3 regions of the Leclercia sp. genome follow, and region 3 is predicted to be linked to each of the others. Evidence: predicted binding sites of a transcription regulator. Region 3 holds the regulator's gene; each other region holds the start of a gene.
The links. The regulator CRP, encoded in region 3, controls carbon source genes, mostly activating them, when cyclic AMP is high. The targets are predictions, from matches to a motif close to ATGTGANNNNNNTCACAT.
Positions count from the first base shown of each region.

Region 1 (4,214 bases), on a different contig from region 3:
CGCTGGAGGCCAGCACCTGGTTCATGTCGGTGAGCAGCGCGGTGGTGCGCACGCCTGCGCCGTTGGAAACGCCAACGATCGCTTCAGCAAGCGCGGCTGAGAGTTCATAGGTCGGCATAAAGGCGCCGCTGCCCACTTTCACGTCCATCACCAGCGCATCCAGCCCTTCAGCCAGTTTCTTGGCGAGGATCGAGGCGGTGATCAGCGGGATGGAGTCGACGGTCGCGGTAATGTCACGCGTGGCGTAAAAACGCTTATCCGCCGGGGCAAGAGAGCTGGTCTGGCCGATAATCGCCACACCAACGTCTTTAATAATGTCGCGGAAGCGATTGTCATCCGGGAAGATATCGAAGCCCGGAATGGCTTCCAGTTTGTCGAGCGTGCCGCCGGTATGGCCGAGGCCGCGCCCGGAGATCATCGGAATATAGCCGCCGCAGGCAGCGACCATTGGCCCCAGCATCAGTGAGGTGACATCCCCCACGCCGCCGGTGGAGTGTTTATCCACAATCGGGCCGTTAAGGTTAAGGCTCTTCCAGTCCAGAACGGTCCCAGAATCCCGCATCGCCATGGTCAGCGACACGCGCTCCGGCATCGCCATATCGTGGAAGAAAATGGTCATCGCCAGGGCCGCAATCTGCCCTTCAGAGATGGTGTTATCACGAATGCCGTTGATAAAGAAACGGATCTCTTCGTCGCTTAAAGCATGACCATCACGTTTTTTACGAATAATTTCTTGTGCGAGAAACACGGTAACCTCCCGAAAGTAGGCCGGGTGGGCGTGGCGCCAACCGGCAATTCAAAACTTAGTAGCTGCTTGCGCTCTTACCGTCGCCGTGACCCAGCGCTTTCAGCAGGCTGGCCAGCAGGCTGGAGGCACCAAAGCGGTAGTGACGGGAATCAGCCCAGTCGGCACCGAACAGCTCGTCGGCAATCGCCAGGAACTGCTGCGCGTCTTCAGCAGTACGCACGCCGCCCGCCGGTTTGAAGCCCACGGTTTTTTCCACGCCCATATCACGGATCACTTCCATCATGATGCGCGCGCTTTCCGGGGTTGCGTTCACCGGCACTTTACCGGTAGAAGTTTTAATGAAATCGGCACCCGCTTTGATGGAGATTTCAGACGCCTTACGAATCAGCGCCTCTTCTTTCAGTTCACCGGTTTCGATGATCACTTTCAGCAGCACGTTTGCCGCCGCGCAGGCCTCTTTACAGGCTTTCACCAGCTCAAAGCCGACCTGCTCGTTGCCGGCGATCAGCGCGCGGTACGGGAAGACTACGTCCACTTCGTCAGCACCGTAGGCGATAGCGGCGCGGGTCTCTGCCAGCGCGATTTCGATATCGTCATTACCGTGCGGGAAGTTGGTGACGGTGGCGATGCGCACGTCCGGCGTACCCTGCTCTTTCAGGGTTTTACGCGCAATCGGAATGAAACGTGGGTAGATACAAACCGCCGCGGTGTTGCCCACAGCGGTTTTCGCCTGATGACACAGGGCGATCACTTTCTCGTTGGTGTCGTCGTCATTCAGGGTGGTCAGATCCATCAGTTTCAGAGCGCGCAGGCTGCTGGCGGTTAAATCGGTCATAACATTCTCCCGGCGTATAGCCGTAAAATTTTACCTTGCGGGTCTGTGAGTATTCTAACATCCACCCGCATTCTCACTTCGACATTCATCACAGTTAATGAAATACGCGTACAAATTTGCATAACCGTAATGAGATCCACTTCAAATAATTTAGCTGCAACTGCTGATGAAAGCGCCAGGCACACGCGCGGGATCAAAGGCGGCCGACGGGACTCTTTCTACAATCCTTCCCCATCACTGCAGAACAATAAGGAAGCGACCATGTCCCCCTCCAGCCCCGATGCCCTGCAACAACGTTGCCAGCAAATTGTGACAAGCCCGGTGTTAAGCCCCGAACAAAAACGCCATTTTCTGGCGCTGGAGGCAGAAAACAACCTGCCCTACCCGACGCTTGCCCCCGAAGCGCGCCAGGCGCTGGAGGCGGGATTCATCTGCGATATGTTTGAGGGCCATGCGCCGTACAAGCCGCGCTATGTGCTACCCGACTATGCCGTGTTCCTGAAACAGGGCTCGGAATGGCTGGAGCTGGAAGGGGCGCAGGATCTGGACGATGCTCTGTCGCTGTTAACTATCCTGTACCACCACGTTCCGTCCGTGACCGGCATGCCGGTGTTCCTCGGCCATCTCGATACGCTGTTGCAGCCGTATGTTAGAATTCTAACACAAGAAGAAATCGATATTCGAATAAAACGTTTCTGGCGCTATCTCGACCGCACCCTGCCGGATGCCTTCGTACATGCGAATATTGGTCCGGCCGATGGCCCGGTAACGCGCGCTATTTTACGCGCCGATGCAGAGCTTAAGCAGGTTTCACCCAATCTGACCTTTATTTATGATCCTGAGATCACCCCGGACGATCTGCTGCTGGAGGTGGCCAGCAACATCTGCGAATGCAGTAAACCGCATATCGCCAACGGGCCGGTAAATGATAAAATTTTCACAAAAAACGGCTTTGGGGTGGTCAGCTGTTACAACTCCCTGCCGCTGGCGGGCGGAGGCAGCACCCTGGTGCGCCTTAACCTGAAAGCCATCGCCGAACAGAGCGATACGCTTGAAGACTTCTTCACCCGCACGCTGCCGCACTACTGTCAGCAGCAGATCGCCATCATCGATGCGCGCTGCGACTTCCTGTACCAACAGTCCGGCTTCTTTGAGAATAGCTTCCTGGTTAAGGAAGGGCTGATCGATCCCGATCGTTTCGTGCCGATGTTCGGCATGTATGGCCTGGCCGAAGCGGTGAATGTGCTGAGCGAAAAAGCCGGGCTTAAAGGGCGCTACGGTAAGGACGATGAGGCCAATGCGCTGGGGTATCGCATCAGCGAGCAACTGGCGGCCTTTGTGGAAAATACCCCGGTCAGACATGGCTGGAAGCAGCGCGCCCTGCTGCATGCCCAGTCGGGGATCAGCTCTGACGTCGGCACCACGCCGGGAGCACGCCTGCCCTATGGCGATGAGCCCGACCCCATCAGCCATCTGCTGGCGGTCGCGCCGCATCACCGACACTATCACGCCGGGATCAGCGACATCCTGACCCTGGACGAAACCATAAAACGCAATCCGCAGGCGGTGGTGGAGCTCTGTCTGGGTGCCTTCCGCGCCGGAATGCGCGAGTTCAGCGCCAATATCTCGGGTAACGATCTGGTTCGCGTCACCGGCTATATGGTGCGACTCTCCGATCTGGAAAAATACCGCGCCGCAGGTTCACGCACCAACACCACCTGGCTGGGTGAAGAGGCCGCCCGCAATACCCGCATTCTGGAACGCCAGCCGCGCGTGATAAGCCATGAACAACAGATGCGCTTTAGTCAGTAAGGTTATCCCTTTCTCCTGCGTCGACGGGCCCGGCAGCCGCCTGGCCCTGTTTCTGCAGGGCTGTAACCTGCGCTGCAAAACCTGCCACAACCCGTGGACGATAGGCCGGTGCAACGACTGCGCCGCCTGCGTGCCGCACTGTCCGCATGACGCGCTGAACGTCCAGGCCGGACGGGTCTGGTGGGATGACGCGCATTGCCAGCAGTGCGATACCTGCCTGCAGATGTGTCCGCAGCAGGCGACGCCCATGGCGCTGCGTTTAAGCGTGGAGGAAGTAATGGATCAGATCCGCAAGGTGTCGCCCTTTATCTCAGGTATCACCGTCAGCGGCGGGGAGGCCACTACCCAGCTGCCGTTTCTGATGGCGCTGTTTTCGGCTCTGAAAGCCGATCCGCAGCTGCAGCATTTGTCCTGTCTGGTGGACAGCAACGGCCTGTTAAGCGAAACCGGCTGGCAGAAACTGCTCCCGGTGTTTGACGGGGCGATGCTGGATCTTAAGGCTTGGGACAATGCACATCACCGCTATCTGACCGGACGCGACAACACCGTTATCAAGCGCAGCATCCGCTGGCTGGCCGCCCACAAGCGGCTGAGCGAGCTGCGTCTGCTGGTGATCCCGGATCGCTGTGATTACCTGACGCACCGTCGGGAGCTGGTGGCATTTATTCGCCGCTTAGGGGACGTGCCGGTGAGGATCAACGCCTTTCACGCTCACGGCGTCTATGGCGAAGCCCGGCACTGGCGGAGCGCCACGGCAGAGGATGTCGAACCGCTTGCGGAGGTGCTGGAGCGGGCGCAGATCAGGGTGATCCGCCCCGC
Region 1 is NZ_DAIQCE010000003.1:183,614-187,827, forward strand. It holds gene deoA (thymidine phosphorylase) at 1-748, opposite strand, end outside; gene deoC (deoxyribose-phosphate aldolase) at 804-1,583, opposite strand; gene V7Q49_RS12295 (YjjI family glycine radical enzyme) at 1,845-3,395, shown strand; gene V7Q49_RS12300 (YjjW family glycine radical enzyme activase) at 3,367-4,214, shown strand, end outside.
Region 1: the regulator CRP is predicted to act here: its motif matches at 1,713-1,730, upstream of deoC (deoxyribose-phosphate aldolase).

Region 2 (4,214 bases), on a different contig from region 3:
ATCACCCCCACGAGTCCCGCGCCAATCTGGCTTGCCAGACGGATACGCTGGGCTTCACCGCCGGACAGGGTCTCTGCCGAGCGGGAGAGGGTGAGATAGTTCAGGCCGACGTTGACCAGGAACTTGAGGCGATCCCCGATCTCTTTCAGCACTTTCTCGGCGATTTGCGCGCGCTGGCCGGAGAGCTTCAGGTTGTTGAAGAAGTCCATCGCATGGCCGATGCTCATGTCCGAGATGGTCGGCAACGGCGTGTTTTCGACATACACGTGGCGCGCTTCGCGACGCAGACGAGTGCCGTCACAGGTGGCGCAGGAGCGGTTGCTGATAAACTTCGCCAGCTCTTCACGTACCGCGCTGGACTCCGTCTCTTTGTAACGGCGCTCCATGTTATGCAGCACGCCTTCGAACGGATGGCGGCGCACCGAGGTATCGCCGCGATCGTTCATGTATTTGAACTCGATGTTCTCTTTCGCGGAACCGAACAGGATCACTTTGTGCACGGTTGGGCTGAGGCTGCCCCACGGCGCTTCGACATCGAACTTGTAGTGTTCAGCCAGCGACTTCAGCATCTGGAAATAGTAGAAGTTACGCTTATCCCAGCCGCGGATCGCGCCGCCAGCCAGCGACAGCTCCGGGTTCTGGATCACCCGGTCGGGATCGAAATACTGCTGCACGCCCAGGCCATCGCAGGTCGGGCAGGCGCCGGCCGGGTTGTTGAACGAGAACAGGCGCGGTTCCAGCTCGCGCATGCTGTAGCCGCAAATCGGGCAGGCGAAGTTGGCAGAGAAGAGCAGCTCGTCTGCTTTCGAATCGTCCATATCGGCCACGACGGCCGTACCGCCGGACAGATCCAGCGCGGTTTCGAACGACTCTGCCAGGCGCTGGGTGAGGTCATCACGCACCTTAAAGCGGTCGATAACCACCTCGATGGTGTGTTTCTTTTGCAGCTCCAGCTTCGGCGGATCGGAGAGATCGCACACTTCCCCGTCGATACGGGCGCGGATGTAGCCCTGGCTGGCCAGGTTCTCCAGCGTTTTGGTGTGCTCGCCTTTACGCTCTTTAATGATTGGCGCCAGCAGCATCAGGCGTTTGCCTTCCGGCTGCGCCAGCACGTTATCCACCATCTGGCTGACGGTCTGGGCCGCCAGCGGGACATCGTGGTCCGGGCAGCGCGGCTCGCCCACGCGGGCATACAGCAGACGCAGGTAGTCATGGATTTCGGTGATGGTCCCGACGGTGGAGCGCGGGTTGTGGGAGGTCGACTTCTGCTCAATGGAGATAGCCGGCGACAACCCTTCGATATGGTCGACGTCTGGTTTTTCCATCAGCGACAGGAACTGACGCGCATACGCAGAGAGCGATTCAACGTAACGGCGCTGCCCTTCGGCATACAGAGTGTCGAAAGCCAGTGACGATTTGCCTGAGCCTGAAAGCCCGGTCACGACGATCAGTTTGTCGCGAGGGATAACGAGGTTGATATTCTTGAGATTGTGGGTGCGGGCGCCCCGAACTTCTATCTTATCCATTCACCTTTCCCGGTAGGTAGATACACGGAATGCCTGGTTTGTTTGAAGGACAACCGGCAGAAACGATTAATTATGACACAAATTGACCTGGCTGGATATACAGTATTGGAATGCAAATTCTGATTACCTGTGCAACAATGTAACCTTCGTGAGAACTCTGGAAGATGCTTCGAAACTATCGGAAGACCACGTGGAAATGGTACACTCGCGCGCTTACACTATTTTCAGACACGTTTTCAGGAGACACGATCATGGCCAGCAGAGGCGTAAACAAGGTGATTCTCGTCGGTAATCTGGGCCAGGACCCGGAAGTACGCTATATGCCGAGTGGTGGTGCAGTGGCCAACATTACGCTGGCGACGTCCGAATCCTGGCGCGATAAAGCGACCGGTGAGATGAAAGAGCAGACCGAATGGCACCGCGTTGTGCTGTTTGGCAAACTGGCCGAAGTGGCCGGTGAATATCTGCGTAAAGGCTCCCAGGTCTATATCGAAGGCCAGCTGCGTACCCGTAAATGGACCGATCAGTCCGGCGCAGAAAAGTACACTACCGAAGTGGTGGTTAACGTCGGCGGCACCATGCAGATGCTGGGTGGCCGTCAGGGCGGTGGCGCACCAGCAGGTGGCGGCCAGCAGCAGCAGGGCGGTTGGGGTCAGCCTCAGCAGCCGCAGGGTGGCAACCAGTTCAGCGGCGGCGCACAGTCCCGTCCGCAGCAGCAGCCGTCCGCACCAGCGCAGTCTAACGAACCGCCAATGGATTTCGACGACGATATCCCGTTCTGATCAGCAGAACCTGCGTTTCGCAACCACAAAAAACCCAGACATCGTCTGGGTTTTTTAACTTCACTAGGTGTACATCATTGGCCAGTCTGGTGGCGTATGGCTCATCGCCTCGACCATTACCGCTTTAACGTTATTCCAGATAACGGCCACATCCAGCAGGGTGATGCCCAGCAGGCCGGTCGCGAACCAGCATGCCGCCGCCAGACCCAGACAGGTGCTGACCACCGCCAGCGCGGTGTAATCTGATTTACGAAACTGAATGTTCAGCGTGCTGGCCAGAAACATCAGCACCGCGCTCAACAACTCCCAGCGTGCAAACACAACACCTGTGGTAATAGCTGCCATAAAAACGATCCTCAAAGATAACCGCCGCCGGGTAAAGCGCGACGTTGCCCACACACTGTGGCAAACTGGCTATCGGCAGGCTCAGACTCACAACAATGAAACGATGTTTCTTGTTACATAAGATATGTGAACTATATCACGTTTGTTCTTTTATTCGCCACTGGGCAAATGCATAAAAATAGCCTTTTTTAACCCTGTAATTAGCATGGTTATTAACATCAAAAATATATATTTAGCCTGCTAACCGGTGTAATTAAGATAACTTTGCTGATAATTCATTGGCATAAGAAAACATGTACAGAGCGGCAGCTTATGTACAATATTTACAGCCTCATGGCTATGGATTATGCTTCTTGCGGTTACTTACTCTGTTCGTAATAAATAAATCAGGCTTGAATTTTTTTTGCTGGTTATTATTTTTTTGTCATTTTATTTTTACACGCGCATCCCTGTAAGAGAGTCGCATTAATTTATGCCGACTGAATATCACTTATTCCTGATTAATTCGTTGCGGTATTTCTGTCTCGTTAATGAGCTGCGAATAAACAATGAAGCCAGTAAATCGAGAGAATATTAATGACAGTACCCGGGCCCTGCACGCATTAGCTAAATTAATGCCAAAATTATCGTCTCATGCCACCTTAACGGATCTGCTGGAGACGATTAATCATACCTTTGGCGCCCAGCTCAGTTGGGTGATGATGCAGGATGATACTGGTCCGCCGCAGTTTGTCAGTGCCGGGGAATTAACCTGCCATCCGCTGGAAATTAATGCGTTTCTTGCCAGCCTGTTATTGCAACGCCAGCGCCGTTCATGGCAGGTCATCGGCTGGAAAGAGAATATGGGCGCGCTGATATTTCCTCCCGGACATCCGGGACACCTTCAATTACAGTGTGGGGTGCTGTGTAAAATGGCGCCGCATCAGCACGGCTATTTTTTCCTGGGGTTTACGCAGCCGCAAAGCACCCTCACCGTACTGAAAGAGGTGGTGATTATCCTGATGGAAAAACTGAAGGATTTTGTCACCGGTCTCGTTGCCCGTGAGCGCACGGCAAAAGAGATGCAGCGGATGATCGCCCAGTACAAAACGCTGTTTGAACGAGCCCCGGTACTGATGAACTCTTTCGACAGGAATAGCCGCTGCGTATTGTGGAATGCCGAATGCGAAAAGGTGTTTGGCTGGACGATGGCGGAGATCAACGCCCATACCGATCCGCTGGCGCTATTTTATCCTGACCCGGAGGTGCGCCGCCGGGTGCACGAGTCGCTGAACACCGCCCCACTGAACGATATGTACGAATGGCATCCGCTGCGCCGGGACGGTATGCAGCTGACGATCCTGTGGTCGAATATTTCTCTGCCGGACGGTTCAATCCTCAATATCGGGCTCGATATTACCGCTCGCAAAAAAGCAGAGCGGCAGCTGGAGGTGAAGGCCATGACCGACGATCTGACGCGCTGCTTAAATCGCTTTGCCATCCTGCAACAGATTGCCGCCGCCCTGGAGGCCAGCCAACGGCAGGAGGCGAACAGCCACTTCTCGGTTCTGATGTTCGACCT
Region 2 is NZ_DAIQCE010000007.1:107,706-111,919, reverse strand. It holds gene uvrA (excinuclease ABC subunit UvrA) at 1-1,526, opposite strand, end outside; gene ssb1 (single-stranded DNA-binding protein SSB1) at 1,778-2,308, shown strand; gene V7Q49_RS16690 (YjcB family protein) at 2,372-2,653, opposite strand; gene V7Q49_RS16685 (GGDEF domain-containing protein) at 3,268-4,214, shown strand, end outside.
Region 2: the regulator CRP is predicted to act here: its motif matches at 2,778-2,795, upstream of V7Q49_RS16690 (YjcB family protein).

Region 3 (4,214 bases):
GGATCATCACTCAATACCGGCACAGGAATTTTTGCCCGCTAACGTGCAGTATCAGCTAACCGAACACGGCGGACATGTGGGCTTTGTCGGCGGCACGCTGCGACGCCCCACCATGTGGCTGGAAACGCGTATCCCGGACTGGCTGACCACATACCTGGAACCCATAAGATGATTATTCCCTGGCAAGATCTGGCTCCCGAAACGCTGGATAATCTGATTGAAAGCTTTGTGTTACGCGAAGGCACCGATTATGGTGAACAGGAGCTTTCGCTTGAGCAGAAGGTCGCTGATGTCAGGCGCCAGCTGCAAAGCGGTGAGGTGCTGGTCGTGTGGTCCGAGCTGCACGAAACCGTCAACATCATGCCGCGCAATCAATTTCGCGGTTAACCGCGACCGCTTTCCATTCAGGGAGTTGCTATGTCCGCCAGACATCCGGTTATTGCCGTTACAGGGTCGAGTGGTGCGGGTACCACCACCACCAGCCTCGCCTTTCGTAAGATCTTCTCGCAGCTGCATCTGCGTGCCGCGGAAGTGGAAGGCGACAGCTTTCACCGCTACACCCGCCCTGAGATGGACATGGCCATCCGCAAGGCCCGGGATATGGGCAAACACATCAGCTACTTTGGCCCGGATGCCAACGACTTTGGCCTGCTGGAGCAAACCTTCGCCGAATACGGGCGAAGCGGCACCGGCCAGGCGCGCAAATACCTGCACACCTATGACGAAGCGGTACCCTGGAACCAGGTGCCGGGCACCTTCACTCCCTGGCAGCCGCTGCCGGAGCCTACCGACGTGCTGTTTTATGAAGGCCTGCATGGTGGCGTAGTCACGCCGCAACACGACGTGGCGCGCCATGTCGATCTGCTGGTGGGCGTGGTACCGATTGTGAACCTGGAGTGGATCCAGAAGCTGACGCGGGATACCAGCGAACGCGGCCACTCCCGCGAGGCGGTGATGGACTCCGTGGTGCGCTCGATGGAGGATTACATTAACTTCCTGACGCCGCAGTTTTCCCGCACCCATATCAACTTCCAGCGCGTCCCGACCGTGGATACCTCAAATCCCTTTGCCGCTAAAGGCATTCCGTCGCTCGACGAGAGCTTTGTGGTGATCCATTTCCGCAATCTGGACAATATCGATTACCCCTGGCTGCTGGCGATGCTGCAGGGTTCGTTTATTTCGCACATCAATACACTGGTGGTCCCGGGCGGGAAGATGGGGCTGGCGATGGAGTTAATCATGACGCCGCTGGTGCAGCGGTTGATGGAAGGCAAGAAGATCGATTGAGGTTTAGTTGCCTGTGGGAGAGGGCCGGGGTGAGGGCATCAGACCGCATGATGCCCCACAACATTACGCCTCGATCACTTCATACGAATGGGTAATCTTGACTGCTTTCTCCAGCATCAGCGCCACGGAGCAGTACTTCTCTGCTGAGAGGTCCACCGCGCGGGAGACCGCCGCGTCTTTCAGCTCTTTGCCGGTCACCACGAAGTGAAGGTTGATATGGGTGAACAGGCGCGGCGCCTCTTCACGACGCTCTGAGGTCAGTTTGACTTCGCAGTCGGTCACATCGTGACGCCCTTTTTGCAGGATAGACACCACGTCGATTGCGCTGCATCCGCCAGCCGCCATCAGGACAACTTCCATCGGGCTTGGCGCTTTGTCACCGGAGTTGCCATCCATCAAAATCTGGTGCCCGGAAGCCGACTCACCGAGGAACGTTAACCCTTCAACCCATTTCACACGTGCTTGCATTTTTATTAACTCCAGGATTGCATTTTTCCTGACAGATTACGCGCCAGCAACAATTCTGACAACGGAAGTCGACCTGCATCAAGCTGAAGCGAGACACCAGGAGACAGGCGGCAAAAGCTATGCTAAAACAGTCGAGATGCTACAGTAATACATTGACGTTGCACATGTATGCAGAGGACATCACACATTACAGGCTGCTAATTATTGTGACAGCCCGTCCCCAGGCAGGGGAAAGAATTCGATTGCAACCCCAGAGTACAGGTACACAGCCAGACTCTGGAGACAGCTTATAACAGAGGATAACAGCGCATGGTGCTTGGCAAACCGCAAACAGACCCGACTCTCGAATGGTTCTTGTCTCATTGCCATATTCATAAGTACCCATCGAAGAGCACGCTGATTCACCAGGGTGAAAAAGCGGAAACGTTGTATTACATCGTCAAAGGCTCAGTGGCAGTGCTGATCAAAGATGAAGAAGGCAAAGAGATGATCCTCTCTTACCTGAATCAGGGAGACTTTATCGGCGAACTGGGCCTGTTTGAAGAAGGTCAGGAGCGTAGCGCCTGGGTGCGTGCAAAAACGGCCTGTGAAGTGGCTGAGATCTCTTATAAGAAATTCCGCCAGCTGATTCAGGTGAACCCGGATATCCTGATGCGCCTCTCTTCGCAGATGGCTCGCCGTCTGCAGGTCACGTCCGAGAAGGTAGGTAACCTCGCCTTCCTCGACGTAACCGGCCGCATCGCCCAAACCTTACTGAACCTGGCGAAACAGCCAGACGCCATGACCCACCCGGACGGTATGCAAATTAAAATTACCCGTCAGGAAATTGGTCAGATCGTCGGATGTTCTCGTGAGACAGTGGGTCGTATCCTGAAAATGCTGGAAGATCAAAACCTGATTTCTGCCCATGGTAAAACCATCGTGGTTTACGGAACACGTTAATTCCGCTAAAACGGCGTGGCATCACACGATGACACGCCGTTTTTGTCTCTATCCCCATGTGGCGCAGGCTCATCTATCACCCGGAAGTTAACTACGCACTGCGGCAAACCCTGGTGTTGTGTCTCCCCGTGGCTGTGGGTTTGATCCTCGGACATCTGCAACAAGGCCTCCTCTTCTCCCTCGTTCCTGCCTGCTGCAATATTGCCGGTCTGGATACACCGCATAAACGCTTTTTTAAACGCCTGACGATTGGCGGGTGCCTGTTCGCCGGCTGTAGCCTGGCCGTACAGCTGCTGCTGGCCCGGGATATTCCGCTGCCGCTCATTCTGACCGCGCTGGCGATGACGCTGGGGGTCACGGCTGAGATCAGCGCCCTGCATGCCCGACTGCTGCCCGCCTCGCTGATTGCAGCCATCTTTACCCTGAGTCTGGCGGGGAACATGCCGGTCTGGGAGCCGCTGCTCCTCTATACGCTGGGCACCCTCTGGTACGGGCTGTTTAACTGGTTCTGGTTCTGGATGTGGCGCGAACAGCCGCTGCGCGAATCGCTGAGCGTGCTCTATCAACAGCTGGCAGATTATTGCGAAGCGAAATACACCCTGCTGACGCAGCACACCGATCCTGAAAAATCGCTGCCGCCGCTGCTGGCCCGTCAGCAGAAGGTAGTGGATCTGATCGGCCTCTGTTATCAGCAGCTGCATATGCTGGCGGCCAACAGAAATCATGAATACAAACGCCTGCTGCGTACCTTCCAGGTGGGGCTGGATTTGCAGGAGCACATCTCCGTCAGCCTGCATCACCCGAAGGAGGTGCAAAAGCTGGTGGAGCGCAGCCACGCCGAAGCGGTGATCCGCTGGAACGCGCAGACCGTGGCGGCCCGTCTGCGGGTGTTGGCTGACGACATTCTCTATCATCGCTACCCCACCCGTTTCACCATGGACAAGCAGCTCGGCGCGCTGGAGAAAATCGCCCGCCAGCACCCGGAAAACCCGGTGGGTCAGTTCTGCGCCTGGCACTTCAGCCGTATTGCCCGGGTGCTGCGCACGCAGCGTCCGCTCTACCCGCGCGACCTGATGGCAGATAAGCAGAAACGCCTGCCGCTGATCCCCGCCCTGCGAAGCTACCTGTCGCTGAAGTCTGCCGCCCTGCGTAACGCGGCGCGCATCAGCGTGATGCTGAGTATCGCCAGCCTGATGGGGGTGGCGCTGCACCTGCCGAAACCCTACTGGATCTTAATGACCGTGCTGCTGGTGACGCAAAACGGCTACAGCGCGACGCGGGTGCGTATTCTCCACCGGGCGGCCGGCACCCTGGCGGGGCTGGTTATCGCCGGCGTCACCCTGCACTTCCACGTTCCGGAAGGTTACACCCTGGCCGGAATGCTGGTGGTGACCCTGGGGAGCTACCTGATCATTCGCAAAAGCTACGGCTGGGCGACGGTGGGCTTTACGGTCACGGCGGTATATACCCTGCAGCTGCTGACCCTGAACGGTGAGCAGTTTATTATCGCCCGCCTG
Region 3 is NZ_DAIQCE010000005.1:48,247-52,460, forward strand. It holds gene V7Q49_RS14460 (hydrolase) at 1-172, shown strand, start outside; gene V7Q49_RS14465 (YheU family protein) at 169-387, shown strand; gene V7Q49_RS14470 (phosphoribulokinase) at 418-1,287, shown strand; gene V7Q49_RS14475 (OsmC family protein) at 1,351-1,755, opposite strand; gene crp (cAMP-activated global transcriptional regulator CRP) at 2,065-2,697, shown strand; gene V7Q49_RS14485 (YccS/YhfK family putative transporter) at 2,754-4,214, shown strand, end outside.